Regions from separate parts of the Sphingomonas sp. CFBP 13728 genome, predicted to be linked through region 2. Evidence: riboswitches for the same ligand, from Rfam matches in the RefSeq annotation. Region 2 holds a riboswitch; each other region holds the start of a gene.
What was found. Region 2 has a riboswitch for cobalamin ahead of IFT67_RS06735 (TonB-dependent receptor plug domain-containing protein). Riboswitches for the same ligand answer to the same signal wherever they lie in the genome.
Positions count from the first base shown of each region.

Region 1: it holds a riboswitch for cobalamin, as region 2 does, so the genes downstream of both, IFT67_RS00455 (DUF1636 domain-containing protein) here and IFT67_RS06735 (TonB-dependent receptor plug domain-containing protein) in region 2, are expected to answer to the same signal.
Region 3: it holds a riboswitch for cobalamin, as region 2 does, so the genes downstream of both, IFT67_RS01105 (HoxN/HupN/NixA family nickel/cobalt transporter) here and IFT67_RS06735 (TonB-dependent receptor plug domain-containing protein) in region 2, are expected to answer to the same signal.

Region 1 is NZ_JACYUS010000001.1:111,895-122,108, reverse strand. Features, by position in the region: gene IFT67_RS00500 (Crp/Fnr family transcriptional regulator) at 1-5, opposite strand, end outside; gene IFT67_RS00495 (hypothetical protein) at 301-534, opposite strand; gene cobU (bifunctional adenosylcobinamide kinase/adenosylcobinamide-phosphate guanylyltransferase) at 637-1,194, opposite strand; gene IFT67_RS00485 (threonine-phosphate decarboxylase) at 1,287-2,261, shown strand; gene cbiB (adenosylcobinamide-phosphate synthase CbiB) at 2,254-3,192, shown strand; gene IFT67_RS00475 (cobyric acid synthase) at 3,180-4,652, shown strand; gene cobS (adenosylcobinamide-GDP ribazoletransferase) at 4,614-5,345, opposite strand; gene IFT67_RS00465 (histidine phosphatase family protein) at 5,342-5,914, opposite strand; gene cobT (nicotinate-nucleotide--dimethylbenzimidazole phosphoribosyltransferase) at 5,911-6,924, opposite strand; gene IFT67_RS00455 (DUF1636 domain-containing protein) at 6,921-7,328, opposite strand; cobalamin riboswitch at 7,500-7,693, opposite strand; gene cobO (cob(I)yrinic acid a,c-diamide adenosyltransferase) at 7,885-8,484, opposite strand; gene IFT67_RS00445 (NAD(P)/FAD-dependent oxidoreductase) at 8,545-10,161, shown strand.
Region 2 is NZ_JACYUS010000001.1:1,490,057-1,500,270, reverse strand. Features, by position in the region: gene budC (meso-2,3-butanediol dehydrogenase) at 1-405, opposite strand, end outside; gene IFT67_RS06745 (DUF4126 domain-containing protein) at 565-1,029, shown strand; gene IFT67_RS06740 (TonB-dependent receptor) at 1,078-3,138, shown strand; cobalamin riboswitch at 3,456-3,655, shown strand; gene IFT67_RS06735 (TonB-dependent receptor plug domain-containing protein) at 3,772-5,670, shown strand; gene IFT67_RS06730 (ABC transporter substrate-binding protein) at 5,724-6,464, shown strand; gene IFT67_RS06725 (FecCD family ABC transporter permease) at 6,628-7,596, shown strand; gene IFT67_RS06720 (ABC transporter ATP-binding protein) at 7,587-8,366, shown strand; gene alr (alanine racemase) at 8,416-9,441, shown strand; gene IFT67_RS06710 (TonB-dependent receptor domain-containing protein) at 9,545-10,214, opposite strand, start outside.
Region 3 is NZ_JACYUS010000001.1:250,395-260,608, reverse strand. Features, by position in the region: gene IFT67_RS01115 (glycosyl hydrolase 2 galactose-binding domain-containing protein) at 1-1,715, opposite strand, end outside; gene IFT67_RS01110 (hypothetical protein) at 1,756-1,947, shown strand; cobalamin riboswitch at 1,913-2,131, shown strand; gene IFT67_RS01105 (HoxN/HupN/NixA family nickel/cobalt transporter) at 2,299-3,360, shown strand; cobalamin riboswitch at 3,416-3,630, shown strand; gene cobW (cobalamin biosynthesis protein CobW) at 3,737-4,774, shown strand; gene cobN (cobaltochelatase subunit CobN) at 4,783-8,016, shown strand; gene IFT67_RS01090 (ferredoxin-like domain-containing protein) at 8,013-9,161, shown strand; gene IFT67_RS01085 (precorrin-8X methylmutase) at 9,162-9,791, shown strand; gene cobI (precorrin-2 C(20)-methyltransferase) at 9,788-10,214, shown strand, end outside.

The DNA.
Region 1 (10,214 bases), 1.4 Mb from region 2:
CTCAATTAATTTCGTTCGTTCGGCAAATATAGGGGGATTAAGACGATCGCAGGGCTCTGAAAGCAGCAAACGCCCGGCTAACTATTTAGGTAGATTATACGAGTCCAACGAACAAATGTTCCATCTAGGTCGCGATGTACTCTTGATTTCTGGCTTCCGCGCGCGAGTTTCAGTTCTCTACGCATCCTCCTCAACCACGGAGTTAGGGCATGACGTGCGCGCGCAAGACCCTTCACGCCCGATGGCCTGGCTCGCTGGTCCGGTGGAAAATCGCGCTGCGGCCCGTCCTGGCCGGCAACGTCAAATAGACAGAGGCGTCAGGTCTGTTGGCAGTGGAGATGCGCTCGTGTCGGAAACCGAGGCGAAGTTCGCCCCGTCATCGAGCTCTGTCAGCGCCGCATGAACGCAATCGATACAGTCGCTTAGCTTGGCACCAAGCATGGCATTGTCGCCTTCATCGGCAATCCGCAACGCCTCTTCGATCAGAAACGCCATGGATTTCAACCGTGCGATCGTCTGCGCTTCGCTATGCATCACGCCCCTGTTTTCTGCGGTGACATCCTATGCTCGCCTACCACGCAAAAGCCAACCAGAACGGATGGGAAACGATCGCTTGCGTCCTTCCGGCTGGCGGTATCACTCCGGGCGCGCTCCCTTCCAGCGCTGTGCAAGACCCGCCATGACCATATCGACGGAGTCGACCTGAGCGGCGATGCGCTGATGCAGCAGCCCTGCCGCGTCGCGAAAGCGGCGGGCCAGCGCGTTGTCGGGGACGATCCCCTGCCCGACTTCGTTCGAGACGAGAATGACGCGCCCCTTCAACCCGGCGATCGCCTTCACCAGATCATCCGTTCGTGCCGCGATCGCCTCGTCTGCGAGCAGCAGGTTCGACACCCACAGCGTCAGGCAATCGACGAGCATGACCACCTCGGCACCGTCCTTCGTCGCCAACGTCGCGGCGAGGGCGATCGGTGCCTCGACCGTCTGCCAGCGCGCGTCGCGATCCGCGCGATGCCGGAGGATCCGATCTTCCATCTCGCCATCGAACGCCTGCGCGGTCGCGACATAGACGAGCCGAGCGCCGGCCTGATCCGCCGCCGCTTCTGCCACCGCCTGCGCATGGCGGCTCTTGCCGGACCGCGCGCCCCCCAGCACGAACAGGCTTTTCCCGAACGGGGCCCCAACCGATTGCATCCCGCCATCTCCTTCGTGCTTGCGGCTCGCGACCGGAATGACGATGACGCTTGCAAGATCAAGCGAAAGCGCCCGATCGAGTGAAAGACCCTATGAACGCGCTGCGCATCCACGGCGGACGGATCGATATCGCCGCCGCTCTCTATCCCGACGCGCCGCGCCCTTGGCTCGATCTGTCGACCGGGATCAATCCGTGCGCCTGGACCGCCGATCCCCTGCCCGCGGTCGATCTTCATAGCCTGCCCTCGCCCACCGACCTCCAGACACTGGAAGCAACCGCCGCCGCAGTGTTCGGCACCAGCGCAGACCGCGTCGTGGCGTTACCCGGCAGCGAGGTTGGTTTGCGGCTGCTGTCCCAGCTGGACCTGCCCACGCCCGTCCGGTTCGTTACGCCGAGCTACGCCACGCATGCCGATGCCATCCGCGGCGCGATACCGATCGCCCGCGCCGGAATCGATACGGTCGACGATGGTACGCTGTTGCTGGCCAACCCCAACAATCCGGACGGCCTGGTCGACGCGCCCGATCGGCTGGTGGCAGTTGCGCGCAAGGGCGTTTGGCTGGTGGTAGACGAAGCCTTTGCGGACGTTGCGCCGAATACGAGCATCGTCCCCCTGCTTTCGCGCGACGATCGCGCCATCGTGTTCCGGTCTTTCGGTAAGTTCTTCGGCCTGCCCGGCATCAGGCTGGGCTTCATGATCGCGCCACCGTTGCAGGCGGCCCAGATGCGCCGCCAGTTGGGGAGCTGGCCGGTATCCGCGCATGCCGTCGCCTATGGTATCGCCGCGTACCGCGACACCGACTGGATCGCGCAGGCCCGCAGGTTGATCCTGGACCGTGCTGCGCGGCTCGATGCCTTGCTGTCCGATCACGGTCTACGGGCCAGCGGTGGTTGCGCGCTGTTTCGCCTGATCGACACCGACGATGCAGAGGTGCTGTTCGTGCGGCTCGCACGCGCAGGCATCCTCACGCGAACCTTCGACCATTCGCCGCGCTGGCTCCGGATGGGCGTGCCGGGGGACGAAGCAGCGTTCGAGCGGCTGGGCCGAGCGCCTTCGCATGGCTGAACCCGTCGCAGCGCTTGCGATCATCGTCGACATTGCAATCGGCTGGCCTGCGGCGCTCTATGCCAAGGTCGGACACCCGGTCGGCGGGTTCGCACGGTTGATCGGCTGGGCCGAAACGCGCTGGAACCGTCCCGTTTCATCAAGTGCGACCCGCCGTGCTGCCGGCGTCCTGACGATCGCGTTGGTCATCACAGTGGCGGCAGGTGGCGCGTGGCTGGCCGCCGAGCTTGCCCGGATCGCGTTCGGCCACGCCGCATGGATAGCCATCGGCCTGATGGCCGCCCCCGGCCTCGCGATCCGTAGCCTCCACGACCATGTCGTCCCGATCGCGCGCGCATTGCAAGGCGGCGATCTCGAAACGGCGCGCGCGCGCGTCGCGATGATCGTGGGACGGGACGTCGCGACGCTCGACGAAGCTGGAGTCGCCCGCGCCGCAATCGAGAGCCTCGCGGAGAGTGTCTGCGACGGCGTGGTCGCACCGCTGTTCTGGCTGTTGGTCGCCGGCCTGCCCGGCCTCTGGGCGTACAAGGCGATCAACACCGCCGACAGCCTGATCGGGCACCGCGAGGACCGCTGGCGTGCGTTCGGCTGGGCGGCGGCACGCACCGACGATATCGCCAATCTGATCCCTGCACGGATCAGTGGCGCGCTGCTCTGCATCGCCGCCGGTGGCGGCTGGCGAACGATGCTGCGGGACGCCTCGAAGCATACCTCGCCCAATGCCGGCTGGCCCGAGGCAGCGATGGCCGGCGCGCTCGACCTGCGCCTGGCTGGGCCGATCGCCTATGATGGCCTCGTCGCCGACAAGCCCTATATCGGCAACGGCCGCGTCGACGTATCGGTGGCGGACCTCACTGACGCGCTCGGCATCTATCGCCGAGCCTGCATCCTTCTCCTCGTTATCGCCGGAGCGATCGCATGGCTGCTCTGATGTTGCAGGGAACCGGCTCGGACGTCGGCAAGTCGGTGCTGGTCGCGGGACTCTGCCGTGCGTTCGCCAATCGTGGGCTGTCGGTCCGCCCGTTCAAGCCGCAGAACATGTCGAACAACGCCGCCGTCACCGCCGATGGTGGCGAGATCGGGCGTGCGCAGGCGACTCAGGCGATCGCCTGCCGGGTAGAGCCCAGCGTCGACATGAACCCGGTGCTGCTGAAGCCGCAGGGCGACCGCACCTCGCAACTGATCGTCCGCGGGCGGGTCCGAGGCACGCTTGCCGCGGCGCGCTGGCGCGAGGGGCGCGCCGGCTTGCTGGTCGACGTCCTCGACAGCTTCGAGCGCCTGTCGGCAGGCTGCGATCTGGTCGTCGTCGAGGGCGCGGGCAGCCCCGCCGAGATCAACCTGCGCGACGGCGATATCGCCAATATGGGTTTCGCGCGCGCCGCCGACATCCCCGTCATCCTGGTCGGCGACATCGATCGTGGCGGCGTCATTGCGTCGCTGGTCGGTACGCGCGCGGTGATCGATCCAGCCGACGCGGCGATGATCCACGGCTTCCTGATCAACAAATTCCGCGGCGATCCTGCGCTCTTCGACGATGGCTATCGCGCGATCGAGGCGCGCAGTGGATGGCGCGGCTACGGCGTCGTGCCGTGGCTCGCCGACGCCGGCCGGTTGCCGAGCGAGGACGCGGTGATCCTCGAACGCTCCGCCATGTCGACGGGGCGCCGGGTGACGATCGCCTGCCCGATCACGCCACGGATCGCCAATTTCGACGATCTCGATCCGCTCCGGCTCGAACCCGGCGTATCGCTGCTGATGATACCGCCCGGCACCGCGATCCCCGATGTCGACATGATCATCCTCGCCGGATCGAAGGCGACGATCCCCGATCTCGCCTTCGTGCGCGCAGAAGGCTGGGACATCGACATCCGCGCGCATCATCGTCGCGGCAAGCCTGTGCTCGGGCTCTGCGGCGGCTATCAGATGCTCGGACGCAGCATCGCCGACCCGCACGGGATCGAGGGCCCGGCGGGCACCGTAGAAGGGCTGGGATTACTCGACATCGACACGATCCTAACCGCGACGAAGACGCTCGAACGCGTCGAGGGCATCGCGGGCGGTGCGCGGTTCGCAGGCTATGAGATGCACATGGGCGAAACCCATGGCGCCGGCTTGGCCCAGCCCGTTGGCCATCGCGCGGACGGCAGCCCGGAGGGTGCGATCAGCGCGGACGGGCTTGTCGCCGGCAGCTACGTCCACGGCCTGCTGGCGCTCGCCGAACAGCGCGCGGTCTGGCTCGCCAGGATCGGCGTCGATGCGGTCGGGCCCGATCACGGCGCCTCGATCGACGCGGCGCTCGACGCGATCGCAGCTACGCTCGAACGCCACCTCGATCTCGACGCGATGCTGGCGTTAGCGCAGCGTGCCGGTCATGCCGCCACCAATGGCTAGCGCGAGCAGCACCCCGGTCTCGACGATCTCGATCCCGGCGCCATAGGCATCGCCGGTTACGCCGCCGAGCGTCCGCCGCAACCACGCCGCGACGCCTAGCAACAGGAACGGAACGCTCACCAGCGCCGGAGCCATCACGGCCGCCAACGCCAGCACCAGTCCCCAGCCAATGAGGTCCTGCCGCCGCACCGCACCCGCGATCGCCGCCCCCAGGCCGCCCGCCCGGATCGGCGGCAACATCCTGGCCCAGGCGAGCGGCCCCATCCGCGCTGCACACGGCACCAGGATGACGACCCACCAGCCTGCCATCCCGACCGCATGCAGCAGCACCAGCTTGGCGATCATCTGGCTGACGATCGCGACGACGCCGAAGCTGCCGATATGCGGATCCGCCATCACGGCGAGCAACCGCGTCCGATCGCCGTGCGCCGCGCCCAAGCCGTCGGCGAGGTCGGCCAGTCCATCGAGATGCAGGGCGCCGGTGATCGCGACCCACGTCAGTAGCGCGGCGAAGGCGCCCGTCCACGGATCGATCAGCGCGCCAAGCCATCCGGCCACCGCGACCAGCACGCCAACCGCCAACCCGACAATCGGGTAGAAGCGTATCGCTTCGGCAAAACCGCTCGGCCCGACGGTCACGCGCGGCATCGGCAGGCGCGTCAGGAAACCGAACGCAACGATCAACCGCCTCATGTCGCGAGCCCGACGATCTGGACGGTCCGCTCGTCTTCAGGCCAAATCCGGAGCGACACGAGCGACGCGTAGGGCAGGTCGAACGCCCAAATCTGTCGTCGATCGAACCCGCACACATCCGCGAGCGCCGCGCGGATCGCGCCGCCATGCGTGACGACCAGCGTCGCCGCCGGGGGCACGTCGGCAAGCGCATCGTGCACGCGGCCTTGAAGCGCAGACCAGCACTCCCCGCCCGGTGGAGGCGCCGCGTCCGGATCGTCATAAAACTGCGCCAACGCCGTCGGGTCGACCTCCGCGGGCTCGAGCCCATCCCAGGCCCCGAAATCTAGTTCGCGCCACCGCGGGTCGACTTCGACCTCGATCGTCCGACAGGCCGCGATCGCCCGCGCACAGTCGCGAGTCCGGGCGAGGTCCGACGTCACGATGCGGGCGACGTCGAGCGTCGCCGCCCGTGCCAGACAGGCGGCAATGCCCTTATCCGTGACCGGTGCGTCGGTCCGGCCGAGCAGCAGCCCTTCTCGTGCCGGTGCGCCATGCCGCATCAGGTACAGCATGTGCGAGCCGGTCACGCGATCGAGACCCCCGCCTCGGCAAAGGTCGCCATTTCATCATGTGCCGCCAGCGCCGCGCGAACGAGCAAGGTCGCAGTCGCCGCGCCGCTTCCCTCGCCGAGCCGCATGCCCAGCGACAACAGGGGGTCGAGACCCAATGCCCGCAACAGGCGCGCATGACCCGGCTCGGCCGACACGTGGCCGGCAAGACAATGCGCGAGGATATCCGGGCACGCAGCGGCGATCGGCGCGACCGCGGCACAGCATATGAAGCCGTCCAGCATGACGGGTACGCCAGCGAGGCGCGCCGCGAGGACCGCGCCAGCGATCGCCGCAAGTTCACGACCGCCAAGCCTGCGTAGCGTCTCGAACGGGGTGGTCAGTGCGTCCCGGTGCAGCGCCAGCCCGGCCTCCACGGTCGCGATCTTGCGGGCCATGCCGTCGTCGTCGACTCCGGTACCGGGCCCGACCCAGTCGCGTGCCGAGCCATCGAAGCTGGCGAGGCACAGCGCGGCGGCCGAGGTCGAGTTGCCGATCCCCATTTCGCCGAGCACGATCAGATCGGGCGCGTCCGCAACGACGGCCGCGCCCGCGTTGATCGCGGCGAGACATTCCTCCTCCGACATCGCCGGGGCGACGGTGAAATCGATAGTCGGCCGGTCGAGGTCGAGCGGGACGACTCTGAGATCGAGCCCCGCCGCGCGCGACAGTGCGTTGATCGCCGCGCCGCCATGTTCGAAATTGGCCACCATCTGCGCGGTGACGGAGGCCGGAAACGCACTGACGCCGCGGTCAACGATGCCGTGATTACCCGCGAAGATCACCACCCGGCCGCGATCGAGCCGCGGGCGTTCGTGGCCCTGCCAGCCGGCCATGAAGACGGCAATATCTTCCAACCGCCCGAGCGAACCCGGCGGTTTGGTCAATTGCCCCTGACGCGACACCGCCGCCGATCGAGCGGCTTCGTCCGGCTGCGGCAACGCGCGCAAGGATGACAGAAATGCCCCGGCCGTCGGAAAAAACGTCATTCCACGACGAACCCGGCAGGCGGCGTGCGCGTGATGAAGTGGCCCTTCACCCCCTGCGGCCATTGCTTGAACGGCACCTGCCCGAACGCGCTCTCGCCGTAGAGCCGCGCGTAATCGAGGATCGCGCGCGCGGCGTCTTCGGTGGGCTCGAACCGGCCGAGCACATAGCCGACCTTAGCAGGTGCGCGCAGATGGATCGTGCAGAAATCCTGGCAGGCGAACAGACACGGCATCTCCTGCACAGCGACGTCGGCATAGGCCGGGTCGCTCGCCTGAACCGCCTTCAGTGCGCTGACGAGCCGTGCGCCGCCGCGCTGGCCCTGCTCGTCGTCGCGGGCATCGGTGGAATGGCGACACGTGTTGCACGCGACCACCGCGACGCCGTCTTCGACCGGCTTCAGCATGTCCGACCTCGGACGATCTCAAAATGATGTGAACTTGGCATAGAAACCCCTTCGGACAGTCGATCCCGCACCACGCGAAGGGCGAAGGCGCATGCCTCCAGCCTCCGCGCGACGCGAAGCGATGTCGTCGCTCGGGGTGTTACCCGTCCGTTCGGCGCACCCTGGCCGGACGAAAGACGACCGCGACGGGCAGGTCTCCTGGCTCGCGGGTCAACGCCGTCCGCACCGCCTTCTCGGGAACATCCCAATGGCATGAGGCACGATGGCTCGCCGCGTACAGTTGCAAGGGCAGCCGGGTGTTTCCCGTTCCCATTTTCATCCCCCTCCGCGCGAGCATCGGGGGAACCTGTCGCGGAGGGAGCGATAGGCGGGAGGAAGACACGGCGCAAGACACGGCTACGTCGGTTAGAAGTCCGCCAGCCGTCCCCACGCCCTCCCGTCATCCTGACGAAAGTCAGGACCCAGGGTAACGGGCGGTGGCCTTCGTGGCTCTGGATCCTGACTTTCGTCAGGATGACGGACGGTGGTTGTTTTGGGCCGCACAGTACGGAGCCGCCTAGAACTCCACCCCCGCCTGCGCCTTCACTCCCGACCGGAACGGATGCTTCACCTGCGTCATCTCGGTTACAAGGTCCGCCATCTCGATCAGCGCGTCCGGCGCGTTCCGCCCGGTCGCCACGACATGTGTCATCTCGGGCTTCGCGGCCAAAACCGCAAGAACCTCGTCGACCGGCAGATACTCATACCGCAACACGATGTTCAGCTCGTCCGCCACCACCATCGCATAGGACGGATCCGCAACCATCCGCTTCACCTCGTCCCAAGCCTCCCGCGCCACCGCGATATCGCGCGCGCGATCCTGCGTGTCCCAGGTGAACCCCTCCCCCATCGGCTTGAACTCGCACAGCGCGGGGAACGCGTCGAACACCGCCTTCTCACCGGTCGTCATCGCGCCCTTGACGAACTGCACCACGCCGACCTTCCGCCCATGCCCGATCATCCGCACCGCCATGCCGAACGCGGCGGTCGACTTGCCCTTGCCCTTGCCGGTGTGGACGATGATCAGCCCCTTTTCGATCGTCTTGCTGGCGACAATCTTATCGTGGACCTCCTTGCGCTTGGCGCTCTTGGCATTCTGTTCTTCGTCGGTCCGCATGATTAAGTCCTCTCGTGCACCCGATGGCGGATCGCGCCGCGCGGCGCTAGAGCGACCGACATGCTCCGCATCACCGACCTCAAGCTGCCGCTCAACCACGCTGACGAAGCGCTCCCCGCCGCAATCCGCGACCGCCTGCGCGTCACCCCGCGCGACCTGATCCGCTACACCATCGCGAGACGCGCGCACGATGCCCGCGACAAGATGGACATCCAGCTCGTCTATTCGGTCGACGTCACGCTGAAGAACGAGGACACCGTCCTCACGCGTTTCCGCAAGGATCGCCATGTCCAGCGTACCCCCGACACGGGATATCGCTTCGTCACCAAGGGCGGCCCGAGCTACACCGGCCCACGTCCGGTGGTGGTCGGCGCGGGCCCCTGCGGGCTGTTCGCCGGCCTGATCCTCGCGCAGATGGGCTTCCGCCCAATCATCCTCGACCGCGGCAAAGTCGTCCGCGAGCGCACCAAGGATACCTGGGGTCTCTGGCGCAAAAGCGTCCTCAACCCCGAATCGAACGTCCAGTTCGGCGAAGGCGGCGCCGGCACCTTCTCCGACGGCAAGCTCTGGAGCCAGATCAAGGACCCGCGCCACTTAGGCCGGAAGGTCCTGACCGAGTTCGTCAAAGCCGGCGCGCCGCCCGAAATCCTCACCGAAGCGCACCCGCATATCGGCACCTTTCGCCTCGTCACGATGGTCGAGAGCATGCGCGAGACGATAGAGGCGCTCGGCGGGGAATACCGCTTCTCGACCCGCGTCGACGGTCTCGACATCGTCGAGGAGGCCGGCACCCGCCAGCTCCGCGGTCTCCATCTCAGCACCGGCGACTATCTCGAAGCCGACCACGTCGTCTTCGCGGTCGGCCACAGCGCGCGCGACACGTTCGAGATGCTGCATGCCAAGGGCGTCCATGTCGAGGCCAAGCCGTTCTCGATCGGCGTCCGCATCGAGCACCCGCAATCTTGGATCGACGAAGCCCGGTTCGGGCCGTGCGCCGGCCACCCGGATCTCGGCGCGGCAGCGTACAGCCTGTCGCACCACTGCAAGAACGGGCGGACCGTCTACAGCTTCTGCATGTGCCCGGGCGGCACCGTCGTCGCCGCGACCTCCGAGGAAGGCCGCGTCGCGACCAACGGCATGAGCCAATATTCGCGCAACGAACGCAACGCGAACTCGGGGATCGTGATCGGCATCGACCCCGAGCGCGACTATCCCGGCCACCCGCTCGCCGGGATCGAGCTGCAACGCCATTGGGAATCGCGGGCGTATGTCGCCGGCGGCTCGAACTACAAGGCGCCTGCGCAACGCATCGGCGACCTGCTCGCAGGGCGCGCGTCGACCGCGCTCGGGTCGGTGATCCCGTCGTACAAGCCGGGCGTCCACATGACCGATCTTTCGGAGTGTCTGCCGGAGTTCGCGATCACGGCGTTGCGCGAGGCTTTGCCGGCGTTTGGGCGTGAGATTCCGGGCTACGACCATCCTGATGCGGTACTTACGGGTGTCGAGACGCGCACTTCGTCGCCGGTAAGGATCACGCGAGGCGACGATTTCGTCAGCCTCAACACCGCCGGCCTGTTCCCGGCGGGCGAAGGCGCAGGCTATGCGGGGGGGATCCTGTCCGCGGCGGTTGACGGGATCAAGGTCGCGGAAGCGGTTGCGTCGAGCCTTACGGCGTAACGGACTCTAGCTTGTTCCCCCGCGGAGGCGGGGGCCAAGAAGCAACGAATACC
Region 2 (10,214 bases):
GTTGACGATGCAGCCCTTGTTCGCGCGCAACGTGGCGATCGCGGCGCGGCTCATGTGGACGACGCCGTAGAGGTCGGTTTCGATGACCTTGGTGAATTCGGAGAGGTCGCCCTCGTCGAGCTTGCCGAGATGGTCGACGCCGGCATCGTTGACGAGCACGTCGATGCGGCCGAACTTGTCGATCGCGTGTGCCACCAGCGCCTCGCAGGCGGTCATGTCGGAGACGTCGGTTTCGAGCGTTCCGACGGTCGTGCCGTCGAGGCTGGCGGCGACCTTCGCGAGGCCGTCCGTGTCCTTGTCGCCGAGTACGAGCGTCGCGCCTTCCGCGGCGAAACGACGCGCGGCGCCTTCGCCGATGCCGGAGGCGGCGCCGGTGATCACTATGACCTTACCATCGAATCTCATCGATCTGTGTCCTGAAGCTTTGGGGAGATACCGCGATGAACGACCGACATGCGTCCAGGTTTCCGTGCTGAATCAAAGGGATCGCTCGTCGGTCCTAACGGCGGACCCCGGTTGAGCTTGCACGCGTTGATGCGCTCGAACCTGTTTTCGGAGATCATCATGCTCGCATCCTTCCTGATGGGCCTCGTCGGTGGCCAGCGCGCGATGACGCCGCTCGCCGCGGTCGCCATCGCCGCCGCTCGCGACGAACTGCCTGCCGACAATGGTGCGCCGAAGCTGCTGTCGCATCCCATCGTCGCGGCGGGTGCGCTGGCGCTCGCGATCGGCGAGATGGCGGGGGACAAGCAGAAGACCGCGCCCGACCGGATCGTCGCGATCGGGCTGGCCGCGCGGTTCGTCACGTCGGCGATCGCGGGGGCTTCGCTCGTCCCGCGGCGGCAACGGTGGATCGGTGCAGCGGTTGGCGGGCTCACCGCGGTCGCGGCGTCCTATCCCGGCTGGCGCGCGCGGATGGCGGCAATGTCGCAGTACGGCCAGACGCCGACGGGGTTCGTCGAGGATGCAGCGGTTCTGGCGGGTGCGGCGGCGATTGCGCGCAACGCGGCGAAGCTTCGCGCGGCCTGACGTCGGAGGTGTATTCCGGGCGGGCGGAAAAGCTGCCATGCGGTGGTAATGATCCGTATCTCATTCTCTACGCTCGCCTTCGTGTTGATCTCGTCCGGGAGCGCGGTTGCGCAGACAAGTGTCGCGACTGACCAGCCGGCCGAGATCGTCGTTACCGGGCGCGGGCTTGGGGATGCGCCCGGCGATCGCGCCTATTCGGTCGTCACGATCGATCGCGCCCGGATCCAGGCGAATGCGAGCAATCGGCTGGAGAGCGTGCTGGCCGATGTCGCCGGGCTCCAGCAGTTCCGCCGGTCGGACTCGCGCAGCGCCAACCCGACGAGCCAGGGCATTTCGCTGCGCGGGATCGGCGGCAATGCCTCCAGTCGCGCGCTGCTGATCTTCGACGGCGTGCCGCAGGCGGATCCGTTCGGCGGCTGGGTCGCATTTCCGGCCTATGCGACGGGACGGCTCGGGCGCATCCGCGTGACGCGCGGCGGCGGTAGCGGGTATCAGGGGCCGGGCGCGCTGGCCGGGACGGTCGAGCTCGAAAGCGCGACGCCGGACCAAGCGGCGCCTTTCCAGGGCAACGTTGCGTATGGCAGCCGGGATTCGGTCGATGCCCAGGGGTCTGCGGCACTGGTGCGCGGGTCTGGGTTTGCGACCTTGTCCGGAGCTTACGCGCGGGGGGACGGCTTCACGCCGACCGTCGAGGAGAGCCGGGGAATCGTCGATCGCGCCGCGCCGTACGAGCAGGCGTCGGGCTCGCTGCGGACCGTCATCGGGATCGGTGCGAAGACCGAATTGCAGATGAACGCGAGCGCGTTCACCGATCGGCGCGACCGGGGGAGCAACTTTACCGACAACAAGAGCGAAGGCGCGGATGCGAGTGTCCGGCTGGTCGGGCGCGGTCGCTGGGGGTATTCGGCGCTGGTGTATCTGCAGACGCGGGCGTTCGCGAGCAGCTTCAACAGCATCAATGCCGCGCGGACGACCGCGATCCAGTCGCTGAACCAGTATAATACGCCGGCGACGGGGCTTGGCGGACGGATCGAGATCGCGCCGCCGCTGGGCGAGAGCATCACGCTGCGGCTGGGCGCGGACGTTCGCGACGTCAGCGGGAAGACTCAGGAGCTCTATACGTTCGTCAATACCGTGCCGACGCGGCGGCGCGAGGCCGGCGGGAGCACGACGACGACGGGCGTGTTCGCGGATGGGAGCCTTGTCGCGGGCGACTTCACGTTCAGCCTGGGTGGCCGGGTCGACTGGTGGTCGATCGACGGTGGCTATCTGTCCGAACGGCCGCTGGCAGGCGGCGCGGCATTGACCAACCTGCGCTATGCGGATCGCGATGGCAGCGAGACGACCGGCCGGGCGGGCGTAGCGTATCAGCCGGTCGAGGCGATCACGTTGCGGGCGGCCGGGTATCGCGGGTGGCGATTGCCGACGCTCAACGAACTGTATCGACCATTCCGCGTCGGGAACGATGCCACTGCGGCGAACGCGCTGTTGTCGCCGGAGCGGCTGACCGGGGTCGAGGGCGGGGTCACGCTGACGCCAGCGCCGGGCGTGAGCATCGCCGCGACCTATTTCTACAACCGGCTGAAGGATGCGGTGGCCAACGTCACGACGACCAACCCGCCGCAGGTGTTGCCGGGGGTGACGACCTACCGCGTTCGCCAGAACCTCGACGCGATCCGCGCGCATGGGTTCGAGCTGGATGCGTCGTATCGCCCGGGTCCGTTGGGCCTGCAGGCATCGTGGTCGCACACGAATTCGAAGGTCGAGGGGTCGGGGATTACGGCTGCTCTGGACGGTTTGCGTCCGGCGCAGACCCCGCGCGACCAGGTGTCGGGGACGATCGACTGGCGACACGACGCGGCGGCGCTGTCGCTGACGGTGCGGCATATTGGCCGGCAGTTCGATGACGACCAGAACACGCGGGTGCTCGATCCGGCGACGACGCTGGACGCGTATGCGGCGTTGCCGATCCTGCGCTCGCTGGTCGCCGAGGTGCGCGGGGAGAATTTGTTCAACGAGCGCGTCGAGGCAGGGATCAGCGGCGCGAACATCGTCGAGCGCGCCACGCCGCGAACGATCTGGGTGGGGCTGCGCTACGGGCTTCGGTGATATGCTCCCTGCCAAGGAAAACGAAGACAGCATGTTTCCCCGCGAAGGCGGGGACCCAGACTGGGATCCCGCCTTCGCGAGAGAGCAATGTCGGGGAGCGTTTCGTTTGGTAAGAACCACCACCCCGGCGGAGGCCGGGGCCCAATTGGAAAGGTGGCAATAACGACCCACCGCGCTCCGTTATCGCCGCTCCCCAATTGGGCCCCGGCCTCCGCCGGGGTGGTGCGATAGCCGGTCAGCGCGCCTACCCTAGCAATGCGACTTCTCTTGGCGGGGTCGGGATAGGCCCCGCGTTGACCCGTGTCTGGCGCACGACTAATGCCGCACTCGTGAAGGGTTCCCGGCGACGGGATCAAAAGGGAAGTCGGTGCGCGGATATGTCCGCAAGACCGGCGCTGTACCCGCAACTGTGACCGGATAGCGGCCACCCCGATATGCCACTGGGTTTCGACTTGGGAAGGCGGGGTGGGCGCGGCGACCCGGAAGCCAGGAGACCTGCCTGTCACGGTCGATCCACTGCGCGGGCGGGTGTCCGGTGCGGACGAGTGCTCCGGTATAGCCGGGTTTCCTCGAGCGAGAGACGTCTGGCCGCCCGGCGAATGGTCGCTGGCGGTTCCGTTTAGGACGCAGCCGATGACGAAATTCTTCCTTCTCCTGAGTGCCGCGGCGATCGCCGCGCCCGCCTACGCACAGGACATTCCCGACCCCGATGCCCCCGAGCTCGTCGTCACCGCGACCCGCGCTGCGCAACCGCTGAGCGAGATCGGCCAAGCCGTGACCGTGATCGACCGCGCAGAGATCGAGCGCCGCCAGACCACCGTCGTATCCGACCTGCTCGCGACCACGCCGGGCGTTACGGTCACGCGCAACGGCACGGTCGGCGCGCTGACCAGCGTCCGCATCCGCGGTGCCGAGGCGGACCAGACGCTCGTTGTGATCGACGGCGTGCGCGTCAACGATCCGTCGTCGACCGGCGGCGGCTTCAACTTCGGCAATCTCCTGTCGAGCTCGGTCGAGCGGATCGAGATTCTGCGCGGCCCGAACTCGGTGCCTTGGGGCAGCCAGGCGATCGGCGGCGTCGTCAACATCATTACCGCCGCGCCGACCGAAGGCGTCCAAGCGCGCGCCAACGCCGAGTACGGCTATGCCGACAGCGTGTTCGCGAGCGCGGGCGTGTCGGGCAAGTCGGGGCCGGTGTCCGGATCGCTGACCGGCGGATATCTGCGCACCGACGGTATCTCGTCCGCAGCCAGCGGCACCGAGCGCGACGGCTATCGCCAATATGGCGCAACCGGGCGGGTCAGCGTCGAGTTCGCGCCGGGCATCGGCCTCGACCTGCGCGGCTATTTCGCGGACAGCCGTGTCGAGATCGACGACGGTTTCGACCCGAAGACGTTCGTGGTCGCGGACAGCCTTGCCTACGGCACCACGCAGGAGCTGTACGGCTATGCTGGCCTACATGCGAACCTCGCCGACGGTCGGTTCAACAACCGCGTGGCGTTCACGATCGCCGACATCAACCGCGACAATTTCACCAAGCCCGGTGGCGACATATCGTTCATTGGCCGTGGCCGTAGCGAGCGCTACGAGTATCAGGGCGACTTCCGTCCGATTGATCAGGTCCGCGTCGTCGCAGGCGTCGAACGCGAGAACAGCCGCTTCAACGACGGCTTCACCTTCGCGGACACCGGCATCACCAGCGTCTACGGCCAGGTGATCGTCAAGCCGCTCGACATCCTCACGATCACCGGCGGCATCCGCAACGACGATCACGACGATTTCGGCAGCCACACGACGTTTGGCGCGAACGCCGCGCTGGCGTTGCGGACCGGCACGACGATCCGCGCGAGCTATGGCGAGGGCTTCAAGGCGCCAACCTTGTACCAGCTCTTCTCCGAATACGGGAACGGCTTCCTCGCTCCAGAGACCGCGCGCAACTTCGATGTCGGCGTCGAGCAAGCCTTCCTCGGCAACCGTGCCCGGGTCGGCGTCACCTATTTCAATCGCCGCACGCGCAACCAGATCGACTTCCGCGATTGCAGCCCGACCGAGTTGGAAACGGCCAATTCGATCTGCGCCAATCGCCCGTTTGGCGTCTACGACAACGTCGCGCGTGCCGAAGCTGATGGCGTCGAATTTACGCTCGCACTGCGTCCGGTGGATGCGCTGACGCTGACCGCGAACTACAGCTATATCGACACCGAGAACCGCTCGATCGGGGAGAATTTCGGCAATGATCTCGCACGCCGCCCCAAGCAGACCGCGAGCGTCGATGCCGATTACCGGTTCGCGTTCGGACTGTCCGTCGGTGGCACCGTGACGATGGTCGGCGACAGTTTCGACGACGCCGCCAACACGACACGCCTCGACGGGTATGCGCTGGCCGGCGTGCGAGCGGAACTGCCGATCGGCGAGCGGTTCGCGGTCTATGGCCGCGTCGATAACCTGACCGACGCGCGGTACGAGACGATCGCCGGCTACGGCAATTACGGCCGCGCGGCCTATGGCGGCGTGCGGTTGCGCCTGAAGTGAGGCGCGGGGCGATCCTCCTCGCGCTCCTGCTCGGGGGCTGTGCCCAGCCTCCGATGCGCGGAGGCGGGGGGATCGTCTCGACCAATCCGTGCGTGGATTCGGTGCTGGTCCGCATCCTGCCGCCCGCAAAGATCGCCGCGATCAGCCATTATTCGCAGGACCCGTCCGCGACCTCGATCCCGATCGCCGTCGCGCGCCGGTTTCGCGGCATCGCCGGGACCGCGGAGGAGGTGATCGCGCTCCACCCCGATCTGGTCATCGCCAGCACCTACACGCCGCCCGCGACTCAGGCGGCGTACGCGCGCGCCGGGCTGAAGACGCTGCTGGTCGGCATTCCCGACTCGATCGTGGAGAGCCAGGCGCAGGTCACGCAGATTGCCGAAGCCGCCGGAGCACCGATGGGCGGCGCGCGGATCAATGCCGAGACCGACCGCGCGGTGGCGCGCTGGAGCAGCAAGGATGGACGGTCGCCGAGCGCGTTGCTCTATATCAGCGGCGATCTCGCGACCGGGGGGAGCACGTTGCTGAACGACATGATGACGCGCGTCGGCTTCCGCAACGCCGCCGCGACCTACGGCTTGACGCATACCGGCACGCTCTCTGCTGAGACGATCGTGACGGAGCCGCCAGCCGTCGTGATCGCCTCCGAACGCGTCAGCCGTGGCACGACACTGCGCCGCCGCCTGCTGCCGAACACGCCGCAAGCCGTCTTCCCGCGCGTGCTGATCAACTGCGGTGGGCCGACGATCCCGCCCGCGCTCGAACGCCTCGCCGCGATCCGGGCGGGGCTGTGATGCTGCACCTATACCACCCCGGCGGAGGCCGGGGCCCAATTGGAATGGCCGAAGTAACGGATTGCCGCGCGCCGTCACGACCGTCCCCCAATTGGGCCCCGGCCTCCGCCGGGGTGGTGGCAGTGGCGGTGGCGGTGGTCGGTATGGGCAAGGAGGCGCTATGATGACTCGCACGGTCAAACTCATCGCGCTCGGCGTACTTGTGATCCTCCTGTTCGGCCTTTCGCTCGGTTGCGGGAAAGTCTGGGTGCCGGCCTCCGCCTGGTTCTCGGGCGACCCGCGCTGGTGGATCATCATCGAGTTACGCCTGCCACGTGCGGTGCTGGGCCTCGCGCTCGGCGCCACGCTCGGCCTGTCGGGGGCAGTGCTGCAAGGCTATCTCCGCAACCCGCTCGCCGACCCCGCCGTCGTCGGCGTGTCGTCGGTCGCAGCGCTGGCCGCGGTCGCGGCGATCGTGTTCGGGCTCGGCTCGGGCCCGGCGATCTTCGCCGCCGCGATGCTGGGCGCAGGCGGCGCGGTCGCGCTGCTCGCGGCGCTGACTTGGCGGTCGCCGAGCGCGATCACCTTCATCCTCGCGGGCACGGTGCTGTCGAGCCTTGCGGGCGCGCTGACCGCGTTCCTGATCTCGATCGCCCCGAACCCCTATACGGTCGCCGAGGTGATCGACTGGATCATGGGCGCGCTGACCGATCGCGGCTGGGACGACGTGACGCTCGCGCTGCCGCCGATGGCGGTCGGTGCGGTGTTGCTGCTGCTCACCGGCCGATCGCTCGATGCGCTGGCGCTGGGCGAGGCGGCGGCGCGGTCGCTCGGGACACGCATGGGCCGCGTTCGGTTGCTGGTGGTGCTGGGCACGGGCTTAGTCGTCGGCGCAGGCGTTGCGGTGACCGGTGTGATCGGCTTCATCGGGCTGGTCGTACCGCACCTCCTGCGGCCGATCTTCGGCCACCGCCCGAGCGCCTTGCTACTCCCCTCCGCGCTCGGTGGAGCGGCGCTGGTGCTCGCTGCCGACAGCCTCGTCCGCCTCGCTCCGGGCGCGGGCGAAGTCCGGCTCGGCGTGGCGATGGCAATGATCGGCGCGCCGTTTTTCCTCGGGTTGCTGGTCAAGGAACGAGGTCGCGCATGGATCTGATCATCGACGCGCTGGGCGTGAAGCTCGGCAAGCGCACCGTCCTCAGCGACGTGTCCGCTCACCTGCGTCCCGGCCGCGTCACCGCGATCCTCGGCCCCAACGGCGCCGGGAAGAGCACGCTGGTCAAGGCCGCCGCCGCGCTCGTCGACCGCAGCACCGGCAGCGTCCGGCTCGATGCGCAGGACGTCGCGCATATGGAACCGCGCGCCCGCGCCCGCGCGATCGGCTATCTCCCGCAGGACGCGACGGTCCACTGGAACATCGTCGCGCGCGATGTCGTCGCGCTCGGCCGCTTGCCGCATCTCGGCGCGCATGCCGCCCCGTCGCCCGCCGATCGCGCGGCAGTCGAGCGCGCGATGCACGACACCGAGACGATTCATCTCGCGGAGCGCCCGGTCGGCGAACTCTCCGGCGGCGAGCGCGCCCGCGTCCTGCTCGCACGAGTATTGGCCGGCGAACCGCGTTGGCTGCTCGCCGACGAACCGCTCGCGAGTCTCGATCCGTCGCACCAGATCGACCTGCTCGCTCGCCTGCGTGGCTATGCGCTCGGCGGGGCAGGGGTGGCAATCGTCCTCCACGACCTCGTCCAGGCGCAGCGCGCGGTAGACGATGCGTTGCTGCTCGCCGACGGCCGGGTCGTCGCCTTCGGGCCCGTCGCCGAGGTGATGACCGCGGAGACGCTCGGCCGCGTATTCGGCGTCCGTGTAGCGCCGCTCGACGACGGAGATCGCCGCCTGCTGGTGCCGGTCGGACGCATCAAGGCGGCATAGACGGTCGACGCGCCGCGCCTGTGGCACTATCCCGCGCCGGGTGATCGACATTCCCGCTCCCCTTCGCCTGCGCCTAGACGGCGACGCTCTCGTCCAGAACTGGCGCACGCTCGACCGCATGAGCGGCACCGCCGCATGTGGTGCCGCGGTCAAGGCGAACGGCTACGGCCTCGGCGCGATCGAGGTTGCGCGCCGCCTGGCCGACGCCGGCTGCCGCGACTTCTTCGTGTCGAACTGGCAGGAAGCCGCCGAACTCGCCCCGCTGGGCCTGACGGTTTCCGTCCTCCACGGCGTCCGCGAAGAGGACATGCCCGCCGCGGCCGCCGGCTTTGCCCGCCCGGTTCTCAACACCCCACGCCAAGTCGCGCGCTGGAAAGCGGCGGGCGGCGGCGTGTGCGACGTCATGGTCGACACCGGCATGAACCGCCTTGGCGTCTCGGCGGACGACATCGCCGCCGGCTTGCTCGACGGCCTCCAGATCGAAACGCTGATGAGCCACCTAGCGTGCGCCGACGAGGATTCTCCAATGAACGCCGTGCAGCGCGACCGGTTCGCTGCACTGGCAGGCGCGACGACTGCAAAGCGCCTGAGTCTCGCCAATTCTGCGGGGATTGCGCTCGACGGCTATGCGTTCGATCTCACGCGGCCTGGGCTGGCGGTATATGGTGGGGTCCCCCGCGCCGGCCTGGCGGGTGCGGTCAAGTTCGTGGCCACGATCGAAACGCAAGTCCTTCAGTGCCGTCGCGTACGCGTGGGGCAAACGGTAGGCTATAACGCGACCTGGACGGCGCCCGCCGACACCGAGGTGGCGATCCTCAACTTGGGCTATGCCGACGGCTATTTTCGCGGATTTTCGAACTGTGGAACCGCATCGGCGGGCGGCATCCCGATGCCCGTTATCGGTCGTGTATCGATGGATCTCGTGGCCATCGACGTGACGAGTGTACCAGCAGTGCACGAAGGGACATGGCTGGCGCTCGATTTCGCGCTGCCCGAAGCGGCCGCGGTATCGGGGATGTCGCAATACGAACTGTTGACCAGTCTTGGCAGACGCTATTCGCGAGTTTGGCGTTAACAAGCGCATCATGCGGCACCGCAGGCCGGCATCAGGACTTGCTTCAAGCAAAAAAAAAGGCCGCCCCGTAAGGAGCGGCCTTTTCAGTTGGTAGATCGGCGGATCAGAACTTGGCTTCGAAGCCTGCGTACATGAAGCGGCCGACGTTCTCGTAGATGCCCTGCGCGCCGGTCGTGCCGGTGATGTCGTAGGGGGGCTGGCGGTCGAACACGTTGTCCATGCCGGCATAGAAGCGGAACTTGTCCGTGACGTCCGCACCGACGCGGATGTTGTGGTAGGTCACATCCGGGTAGAAGGTGAACGGGAACGCGTCGGGATCGCGAGCCGGGCGACCCTGGACCGAGTTCTGCGTCTCATACTCAGCGGCGACCGTCTGCTTGCCGACGTAACGGAAGTTGTAGTTAAGGTCGAACACACCGAAGTCGACATTGGCCGTGAACGAACCCGACCATTCCGGATCTCCGACTTCGAACTTCTGCTGGTCGATGAAGCTTGGGGTGTTGATGTCGGTATAGTTGTCGCGGTTGATCAAGTAGCTGACGATGCCACGCAACGTTACCTTCGCACCGCCAACATTATGGCTATAGCTCAAATCGGCATCGACACCGGATGTCTTCTGCTTGGCAAAGTTGAATGGACCCGACAGGAACGACTGCCCGGTCGCCGGGAAGGAGATCTGCGCGCCACCGTTGGTGACGCCGGTCTGACCGGCGAAGGTGCCGTTGGGATTACGCGTCAATGCTGCGCAATACTGATTGTTGATGCCGCTCGGG
Region 3 (10,214 bases), 1.2 Mb from region 2:
AGGTCGCCGTCCTTGTCCATCAGCGAAATGTCGTACGTGACCTGCCGGATGCCGAAGCGGACGTGCTTGGTGTCGCTCGCCGCGCCGTCCACCGACGCGGTCAGGGTCAGGTCGTGCAGGGCAGGGGCGCCGTAGCCGTTCGGCCACCAGAGCTTCGGATTGCGCACCAGCAACTGCGGGAAGTCCGCAGGCTTCAGCACGACGTTGGCGGTCTGGCCCGGCGCGAGCGTCACCTGCTTCTCGACGACGACGTCGTCGAATGCCGCGCGGACGGTGGTTCTCACCGGTCCCGCGGAATGGTTCGCGACGGGTACGCCGATCTCGACTGCCGCGACGCTGTTGTCCGCCCTGGGCAAGGTCGTCACGACCTGCGCATCGCCTAGCGTCGCGATCCCCGTCGCGGTCAGGGTCACGCCGCGCCACATGCCGATGTTGCGGTCGCGGATGCTCGGGATCCAGTCCCACCCCTCGGTCGCCACGAAGGTCGGGCCGTCGAGCATCATCATGCCGCCATTCTCGCCGACGCCCGACGTCAGCGACTCTTCCTGCGCGATCCCCGGATGCGGCGGCGGCGACACCTTTACCGCGACCGCGTTGCGGCCGGGCAGCAGCTTGCCGGTCACGTCGAACCGGCCGCGCACGAACGCACCCTTCATCGTGCCGATCGGCGCGCCGTTCAGCCACACCTCCGCGCTATAGTTCACGCCGTCGAAATTGAGCATCTGTCGCTTGCCCGCGGTCGCGGCGGGCGCGTCGAACTCGGTGCGGTACCAGTAATCCTGTTTCGCGAGGCTTTCGGGGATCGTCATGTTGTTCAAACCGAACGCAGGGTCGGCATAGACACCGCGATCCACCATCGTCGTCAGTACCGTGCCAGGCACCGTCGCAACGTACCAGTTCGACGCATCGAACCCCGCACGGCTGAGCGTGGCACCGGGTGCGGTCACCTTCGGCGCTTCGGCCAGCCGCCAGCCGGCGACCGTCCAGGCGCCGGCATGCAGCGGCGCGATCGCGGGTTCGGTCGGGAGTGGCTTGGCGACGGGCGCGGGGAAGGGGGCCTTCGACACCGGCCGGGTCCAGGCATCCTGTGGGGTGGTCTGGCCGAGCGATTGACGCACCTGAACCGGCCATGCCGGGCTCGCATCCTGATAGACGATCGACGCGCCTGGCTTGGTCGTGGCAAGCGCCTTCACCGCGCCCGCGTCGAGCGTACGCGCCTCCATCGCAAAGCCCGCAACCCGCCCGCCGAACGGCGCGATCGTCGCGACCGATGGCACGGGCGCCGTGGTCATCCGGCGCTGCGCGACCTGGCGCCCATCGACGTACAGGCGCGCCTGACCCTGCTCGACCGTCGCCGCGACGTGATGCCAGCCGCCGGCCGCGATCCGCGACGGCGCGATCACCGTGCCGGCTTCGGTGATGAGGCTCGGGCGGCCCTTGTCGAGCGCGAGATACCGGCGCGGTCCGTTCGCGATATCGCCGAACCCCGCCACCGGGACGATGCCGTCGCGGATCGTCCGGGGTTCGATCCACCCCGACAGCGTCCAGCTCGGCGCGTCTATCGGGCTGGCGCTATCGCCACCGATCGCCGTCTTGAGGCTGTCGCCACCAGCAGGCGCCGCGACGTTGAACGGACCATAGCTCTGGGCCGACGCGGCGGTCGCACAGCAGAACGCCACCATGGAAATCGTGCCCGCGAACATCCGCTTGCCCATAATCATCCTCCCGTGCGCGGAATCTGACGATGCTCCGCGATTGACGATCAACATGACGCGGTGTCGCGAAAAAGCCAAATTGAATTACGAATTGTTTCAGATCGGTCGGGGCGTCCGCGATCACGCTTGGCCGAGGCGCATATTGGCAGCGCTGCGAAAGCAGGATACCCAACCGGGCGGGCAGCGGATCAACGCCGCCTGCATGATCGCGTCGGTGCCCCTCGGGGCTTGATTGGGAATGCGGTGCGGTCGGGTTCGCCCTGCCAATGCCGCGGCTGTCCCTGCAACTGTAAGCGGCGAGCGAGACGCACGGGCCCTTCGACTGGAGGGCAGCCACTGGGCCGAAGAGCCTGGGAAGGCGTGGCGTGGAGCTTTGACCCGTGAGCCAGGAGACCTGCCGGCGTCTGGTCGCTCTTGTCCCGGTCCAGGGGGTGGCCGAGGCACGGTGAACGCCGTCTGAGCGACGACACGCGCGGCAGGGGCCGCACGGCGACGCGCGTCGGCCGCTCATGGCGTCCGGTCTTCGCGTGTCCCGGCCGCTTGCGGCAGGCCCCCGTCCTCGTCGGACGCCGGGGAGTTCTGCATGACGACTGCGACGATAGAGAGAACGATCGAGAGACCGACGCGCGCCGCCACCCGCAAGCGGATCGGCTGGATGTTCGCAGGCCTGGTCGTTGCCAACATCGCCGCCTGGGGCTGGGCGTTCTCGCTGTTCCACGCGCAACCGCTGATGCTGGGCACCGCGCTGCTCGCCTGGGGCCTGGGTCTGCGCCACGCGGTGGATGCGGATCACATCGCCGCGATCGACAACGTGACGCGCAAGCTCATGCAGGACGGCCAGCGCCCGATCGCGGTCGGCTTCTGGTTCGCGATCGGTCATTCGGGGATCGTGCTGATCGCCGCTGTCGCGATCGCGCTCACCGCCAGCGCGCTGTCGCAGTTCGAGGCGTTCAAACAGGTCGGCGGCGTCATCGCGACCGTCATTTCCGCCGTCTTCCTGTTCACGATCGCGGCGATGAACCTGATCATCCTGCGATCGGTCTGGCGGACCTTCGGCCACGTCCGCGGCGGCGGCACCTATGTCGAGGAGGATCTCGACCTGCTGCTCGGCAACCGCGGCCTGCTCGCACGGCTGTTCCGGCCGATGTTCCGGCTGGTCACGCGGAGCTGGCACATGGCGCCGCTCGGCTTCCTCTTCGGGCTGGGCTTCGACACCGCCACCGAGGTTGCGATCCTCGGCCTCTCCGCCAGCCAGGCCGCCGACGGCCTGTCGATCGGCACCGTGCTCGTGCTGCCGGTGCTGTTCGCGACCGGTATGGCGCTGGTCGATACCGCGGACGGGGTCGTCATGCTCGGCGCGTATGAATGGGCGTTCGTGAAGCCGATCCGCAAACTCTATTACAACATCACCATCACGCTGATCTCGGCGATCGTCGCGATCGCGATCGGCGGGATCGAGACGCTCGCGCTGCTCGGATCGAAGCTGGGGCTGACCGGCGGCATCTGGGATCTGGCGGAGGCGCTCGGCGAGAACTTCAACGGCCTCGGCTTCGCGATCATCGGGCTGTTCGTGCTCTGCTGGGTGCTGAGCTTCGCGATCTACCGCTGGAAACGCTTCGACGAGATCGAAGTCGTGCACGGATAGCTGGCGGCGTGCCGGAAAGTCCGTTAGGTCGCCTTCGTGAGGGTCGGTTGCACCGAACCTCGTTGATCGCGCCGGTGCCCTTCGGGGCTTGAATGGGAATGCGGTGCGGAAGGGGTTCGCTCCTCCAATGCCGCGGCTGTCCCTGCAACTGTAAGCGGTGAGCGACACGCACGCGCCCTTCATGGGCAGCCACTGGGCCGACGGCCTGGGAAGGTGTGCGAGGAGCTTCGACCCGCGAGCCAGGAGACCTGCCAGCGCAACGGTCGCTCTTGCCACGATCCAGGGGGTGATCTTGGCACGGTTCTCCGTCTGAGCGACGAACACGTCCGACCGAAAGGCCGTGCGTGCGTGTGCTTCAGACGTCGAGGAAATAATCATGTCCGATCTTTCAAAGGTCCCCGTCACCATCGTCACCGGCTTCCTGGGCGCCGGCAAGACGACGCTCATCAGCCATCTTATCCGCAACGCAGGCGGGAGGCGCCTCGCGGTCGTGGTCAACGAATTCGGCACGCTCGGCATCGATGGCGACATCCTCAAGGGCTGCGCGATCCCCGATTGTCCGGCCGAGAACGTCGTGGAGCTGGCGAACGGCTGCATCTGCTGCACCGTGGCAGACGACTTCATCCCGACCGTCGAGACGTTGCTCGCGCTAAACCCGCGCCCCGATCACATCCTGATCGAGACGTCCGGCCTCGCGCTCCCGAAGCCGCTGCTGAAGGCGTTCGACTGGCCCGCGATCCGCTCGCGCATCACCGTCGACGGCGTGATCGCGCTGGCCGATGCTGAGGCGGTCGCCGCAGGTCGTTTCGCGCCTGACGTCGCTGCGCTCGATGCCCAACGCGCCGCCGACCCCAGCGTCGATCACGAGACGCCCTTGTCTGAGGTGTTCGAGGACCAGCTCGCTTGCGCCGATCTCGTGCTGCTAACCAAGATCGACCTCGCCGGCCCCGATGGCGTCGCCAAGGCGCGCGCGGTCATCGCCGCGGAGTCCGCACGGCCGCTCCCGGTGATCGACCTCACTGACGGCATCATCGACCCCCGCGTGATCCTCGGCCTCAACGCCGCCGCCGAGGACGACATCGCCAGCCGCCCCTCGCATCACGATGGCGAGGACGATCACGAGCATGACGATTTCGACAGCGTCGTCGTCGAGCTTGGCGAGATCGCCGACCCCGCCGATCTGACCGCGAAGATCGAAGCCCTCGCCCGCAGCGCCGACATCCTCCGCGTAAAGGGGTACGCCGCCGTCACCGGCAAGCCGATGCGCCTGCTCGTCCAGGCAGTAGGCGCGCGCGTCCGTACGCAATACGACCGCCCATGGCGCGCAGGCGAACCGCGTCGCACGCAACTGGTGGTGATCGCCGAGCACGACCGCATTGACGAGGCCCGCATCAAGGCCGCGCTGGACGGCTGAGTCCCACGATGCACGTAGTCTTCCGCGAGAGCCACGGGCTGGAGGAAAGCGCGGTCCCACAGGACCTCGCCCAATCCCCCGCGGATCTCGTCGTCCTCTCGTTCTCCGACGGTGACCTCGGCGCATTCGCCGCGGGCTGGAAACGTGCGGACGCAGCCGGTAGCCGATTGCCGTCGCTACGCCTCGCGAACCTGACCGCACTCCAGCACCCGCTATCGGTCGACACCTATGTCGAACAGACGCTGGCCGGCGCGAAGGGCATTTTGATCCGGCTGATCGGGGGACGCTCCTACTGGAACTACGGCCTGCAACAGGTCGAAAACCTCGCGCGGGAGAACGGCATCGCGCTAGCCGTCCTCGCAGCAGACGGTCGAATCGACAGCCGCCTCGACGCCGCCTCGACGATCCCGCTCTCGACGCTCCGCCGTTTAGCCCATCTCTGCGACACCGGCGGCGCAGTCGCGGCGCAGGCGGCACTGGCCCAGTTCGCGCTGGCCGCCGGCTGTTACGCTGGTCCCGTAACGGGCGTCCGCGCGATCGCCGATGTCGGCGGCTGGCAGCCACATGACGGCGTGACCTGCCCGGCGGCGTTTGCCCTGAACGCGACACGCCCCCGCGTACTGATCGTGTTCTACCGCTCGTATCTTACAGCCGCGGACCTCGACCCGATCGAAGCGCTTCACGCCGAACTTTCCGCGCGAGGGTTCGACGTCATCGGCCTCTTCGCACCTTCGCTCAAAGCCCCTGACGCAGCCGGCTGGCTGAGCCGCTGGGTCAAGGCACTGGAACCCGCCGCGATCGTCAACGCCACCGCCTTTTCCGCACGCGGCGTCTCCGACACCACGCCTCTCGACGGCGCGAACGTGCCCGTCTTCCAGATCGCGCTAGCCACCTCCGACCGCGCCGCCTGGGCCGGCGCCACCCGCGGCCTGTCGCCCGCCGACCTCGCCATGCACGTCGTCCTCCCCGAAGTGGACGGTCGCCTCTTCGCCGGTGTCGCCAGCTTCAAGGAGGCTGCCGCGAGGGACGGAGATCTCGAATACACGCGCCGCGAACACCGCGCCGACCCGGCCCGCATCACCGCCATCGCCGCGCGCATCGAAGCCTGGACCAGCCTCGCCAGCAAGCCCGTCGCCGACCACCGCCTCGCGATCATCCTCTCGACCTACCCCGGCAAGGCGTACCAGATGGCGCACGCCGTCGGCCTCGACGCGCTAGCCTCCACGCACGCGATCCTCGCAGACCTTAGCGAAGGGGGCTACGCGATCACGGCCGACCCAACTGACCTCGCTACCTCACGCATTCACTGGCCGCTTGCCGAGTACCGCGAAGCCCTCGCGCATCTCCCCGTAGCCCTGCGCAAGGACCTTCGGGAAACCTGGGGCGAGCCCACCGAAGACTTCATGTTCACCGCGATCGACCAGGGCGGGGCACTGGTAGCCCTTCAACCCGAACGCGGGCGAACCGAGTACCGCACGGAAGAATATCACGACCTCTCCCGCTGCCCCTGCCACGCCTATGTCGCCTTCTACCTGTGGCTCCGCTCGCGAGGCACCGACGCGCTGGTCCATGTCGGCGCGCACGGCACGCTCGAATGGCTGCCCGGCAAGTCGGTCGCGCTATCCGACAACTGCTGGCCCGAAGCGCTCACCGGTGCCATGCCCGTCATCTACCCGTTCATCGTCAACGATCCCGGCGAGGCCGCCCAAGCCAAACGCCGCATCGGTGCGGTCACGCTCGGCCACGTCCCGCCACCGCTCGAACACACGCGCACCGGCGCAGGTCTCGGCCGCCTCGAAGCGCTGCTCGACGAATTCTCCAACGCCGATGGCCTCGACCCGGCGCGCCGCGACCGCCTGCAACGCGACATCCGCGACGAAGCCACCGCCACCGGCCTCGCCGCAACGCTGGGCCTCGACGACGCGCAGTCCCAGGCCGAGGCGATCACCCGCATCGACACCTTCGTCTGCGACGTGAAGGAGAGCCAGTATGGCGACGGCCTCCACATCTACGGCCGCGGCGAACATGGCGCAGCGGAACGCGCCGGTCTCCTGTCGGCGCTCCAAGGCAAGCGCGTCGCGTCAGGCCCGTCCGGCTCTCCGTGGCGAGGCCGCGCCGACGTCCTCCCAACCGGCCGCAACCTCTACACCACCGACCCCCGCGCGGTCCCGTCGCGCGCCGCCCACACCCAAGGCATCAAGCTTGCCGATGAACTCGTCCGCCGTCATCTGCAGGATCACGGCGACTACCCCCGCACCCTCGTTGTCGACTTGTGGGCCTCCGCCACGATGCGCACCGCAGGCGAGGAGTTCGCGATGGCGCTCCATCTGCTCGGCGCGGAACCGGTGTGGGACATGCAATCCGACCGCGTGACGGGTGTCGAGATTCTGCCACTGGCGAACTTCGACCGCCCCCGCATCGACGTCACCCTGCGCGTGTCGGGCCTGTTCCGCGATGCCTTCCCGACGCTCTGCACGATGTTCGGCCAAGCCGTCCGGGCCCTCGCCGCGCGCGACGAACCGCAGGACTGGAACCCGTTCGTCGGCAAGCCCGCAACCGCTCGCGTCTACGGTCCCGAACCCGGCCGCTACGGCCTGAGCATGGGCGACGCCGCCGAAACCTACACGCCCGCAGCGCGCCTGACGGCCGGCCAAGCGTGGCTGTCTGCCTCCAGCCACGCCCTCAACGACGGCCAAGACAGCTTCGATCCCACCGGCATCCGCGAGCGTGTCGCCGCCGCCGATGCCTTCGTCCACGTCCAGGACTTGCCCGAAACCGATCTCCTGCTCGCCGCAGACTACGCCGCGCACGAGGCCGGCTTTGCCGCCGCGCAATCGGTCGCGGGGGGCAGCGCCACGCTCTACCATCTCGACGCGCGTGACCCGAACCGAGCTAAGGCCCGCCCGCTTCAGGAAGAGATCGCCTGCGTCGTCCACGCCCGCGCGGCAAACCCGGCTTGGGTAGATGGCATGATGCGGCACGGCTTTCGCGGTGGTGCGGAGATTGCCGCCACGCTTGATCACCTCGGTGCCTTCGCGCATCTCGCTAGCGCAGTCCGTCCCGAACTGATCGACCTCTATTACGACGCGACGCTCGGCCGCGACGACGTCCACGCCTTCCTCGCCGAAGCCAACCCCGGCGCACTCGCGGCGATGCAGGCGCGTTTTGCCGCGCTTCACGCAGCCGACCTTTGGCCGACCCGTCGCAACTCGATCCTCGCGAGCCTGGACTTGCCGACATGACCGCGCCGGTCACCAACGGCGTCGTCAAAGGCTGGTGCCCCGACGCCTGGCGTCCGATGATGGCGGGCGATGGACTGCTGGTCCGTGTGAGGCCACCAATTGGCCGCCTAACGCGCGCCCAAGCACTTGGCGTATGCAAAGCGGCAACACGGCACGGTAACGGCCAGATCGACGCCACCACCCGCGCCAACCTCCAGATCCGCGGCGTCCAGGAGGATAGCTGGCGCCCGCTGATCGACGCGCTTCTCGACCTCGCCCTGATCGAGCCCGACCCGGTCCGGGAAGCGCGCGCGAACATCCTGGTCGTACCCGAATGGTGCGTGGGCGACGACTCCCACCGCATCGCCGAAGAGCTGCGCGCCCGCCTCTCGGAACTACCGGACCTCCCCGGCAAATTCGGCTTCGCGATCGACGCCGGCGCCACGCCGATGCTGCTCGGCGCCCCAGCAGACTTCCGCATCGAACGCGCCGTATCCGGATCGCTGATCCTCCGCGCGGACGGCCGCGACCTCGGCATACCGCTATCGCCCGGTACCGAAGTCGACCGCCTGATCGCGCTCGCGCATTGGTTCGTCGAAAGCGGCGGAAGCGCCAATAAACGCATGGCGCGCCACGACGCGCCGCTCCCCGATTGGGCGACTGCGACGACGCCCCCTGCATTCGCAGCCACGGCGCCCAAGCCTGGCCCACATCCGCTAGGCATGGCGCTCGGCCTGCCGTTCGGTCGTATCGGAGCGCCAGCCCTGACACGCTTGCTCGCAGCCGAAGCGATCCGCGCCATCCGCATGACGCCGTGGCATGTCGTGATCTGCGAGACGGACGCGCCGTTCCAGGCCAACCCGGCCGAGTTCATCACCGACCCAACTTCGCCGATCCTGCACGCCGACGCCTGCGTCGGCGCACCGGCCTGCCCGCAAGCCACCGCCGAAACCCGCGCACTAGCCCATCGCCTTGCGCCGCACGTCGCTGGCCGCCTCCACGTCTCGGGCTGCGCCAAGGGATGCGCCCGCGCCGCCCCCGCCGACGTCGTTCTCACCGGTCGCGAAGGTCGCTACGACCTCGCCTATGCCGCGCGCGCGGGCTCACCACCCGCCGTTACAGGTCTGGACGCCGCCCAGATCCTCGCCCATTTCGGAGTCGCCTGAATGCCGTACGCCTATGAAACCGACGGCGCGGCGATCTACCGCCAGTCCTTCGCGATGATCCGCGCCGAAGCCGATCTCGCCCGCTTCTCGCCCGCGGAAGAACCAGTCGCGGTCCGCATGATCCATGCCGCCGGGCTCGTTGGCCTCGCCCAGCACCTCCGCTTCTCCCCGACCTTCGCGGTCGAGGCTCGCCGCGCCCTGCAAGCCGGCGCGCCGATCCTGTGCGATGCACGGATGGTCACCGAAGGCATCACGCGCGCGCGCCTCCCTGCCGACAACCGCATCGTCTGCACGCTCCACGCCCCCGAAACGCCAGACCTTGCCCGAACGATGGGCAACACCCGATCCGCCGCCGCGCTCGAACTCTGGCGCCCGCATCTCGCTGGCGCCGTCGTGGCGATCGGCAACGCGCCCACCGCACTGTTCCACCTGCTCAACATGCTCGAAGACCCCGGTTGTCCGCGCCCGGCGGCGATCATCGGCTGCCCGGTCGGGTTCGTTGGTGCGGTGGAATCGAAGGCGGCGCTGTGGACTGACCAGCCCGTGCCCTGCGTCGTCGTCGAAGGCCGGATGGGCGGCAGCGCGATCACCGTTGCCGCGATCAACGCACTCGCGAGCGGCACCGAATGACGTCTGGTACGATCCACGGGGTCGGCTTGGGGCCGGGCGCGCAGGACCTGATGAGCGTCCGCTCGGACCGCCTCGTCCGCGGGGCGCGCCATATCGCCTATTTCCGCAAGGCCGGACGCGCAGGTCAGGCGCGGAAGATCGTCGACGGCATGCTCCGCGCCGACGTAATCGAATTTCCGATGGAATATCCCGTCACCACCGAAATCCTGGTGTCGGACCCGCGCTACAACGACCAGCTCTCCGCCTTCTACGCCGCCTGCATCGATCACCTCGCGATGCTTGCCCGCGTCGGCGAAGACGTCGTCGTGCTCTGCGAAGGCGATCCGTTCTTCTACGGTTCGTTCATGCATCTTTACACGCGATTGCAGGGTGTTGCGCCGGTCGCGGTCGTCCCCGGCATCACCGGCATGTCGGGCGCGTGGA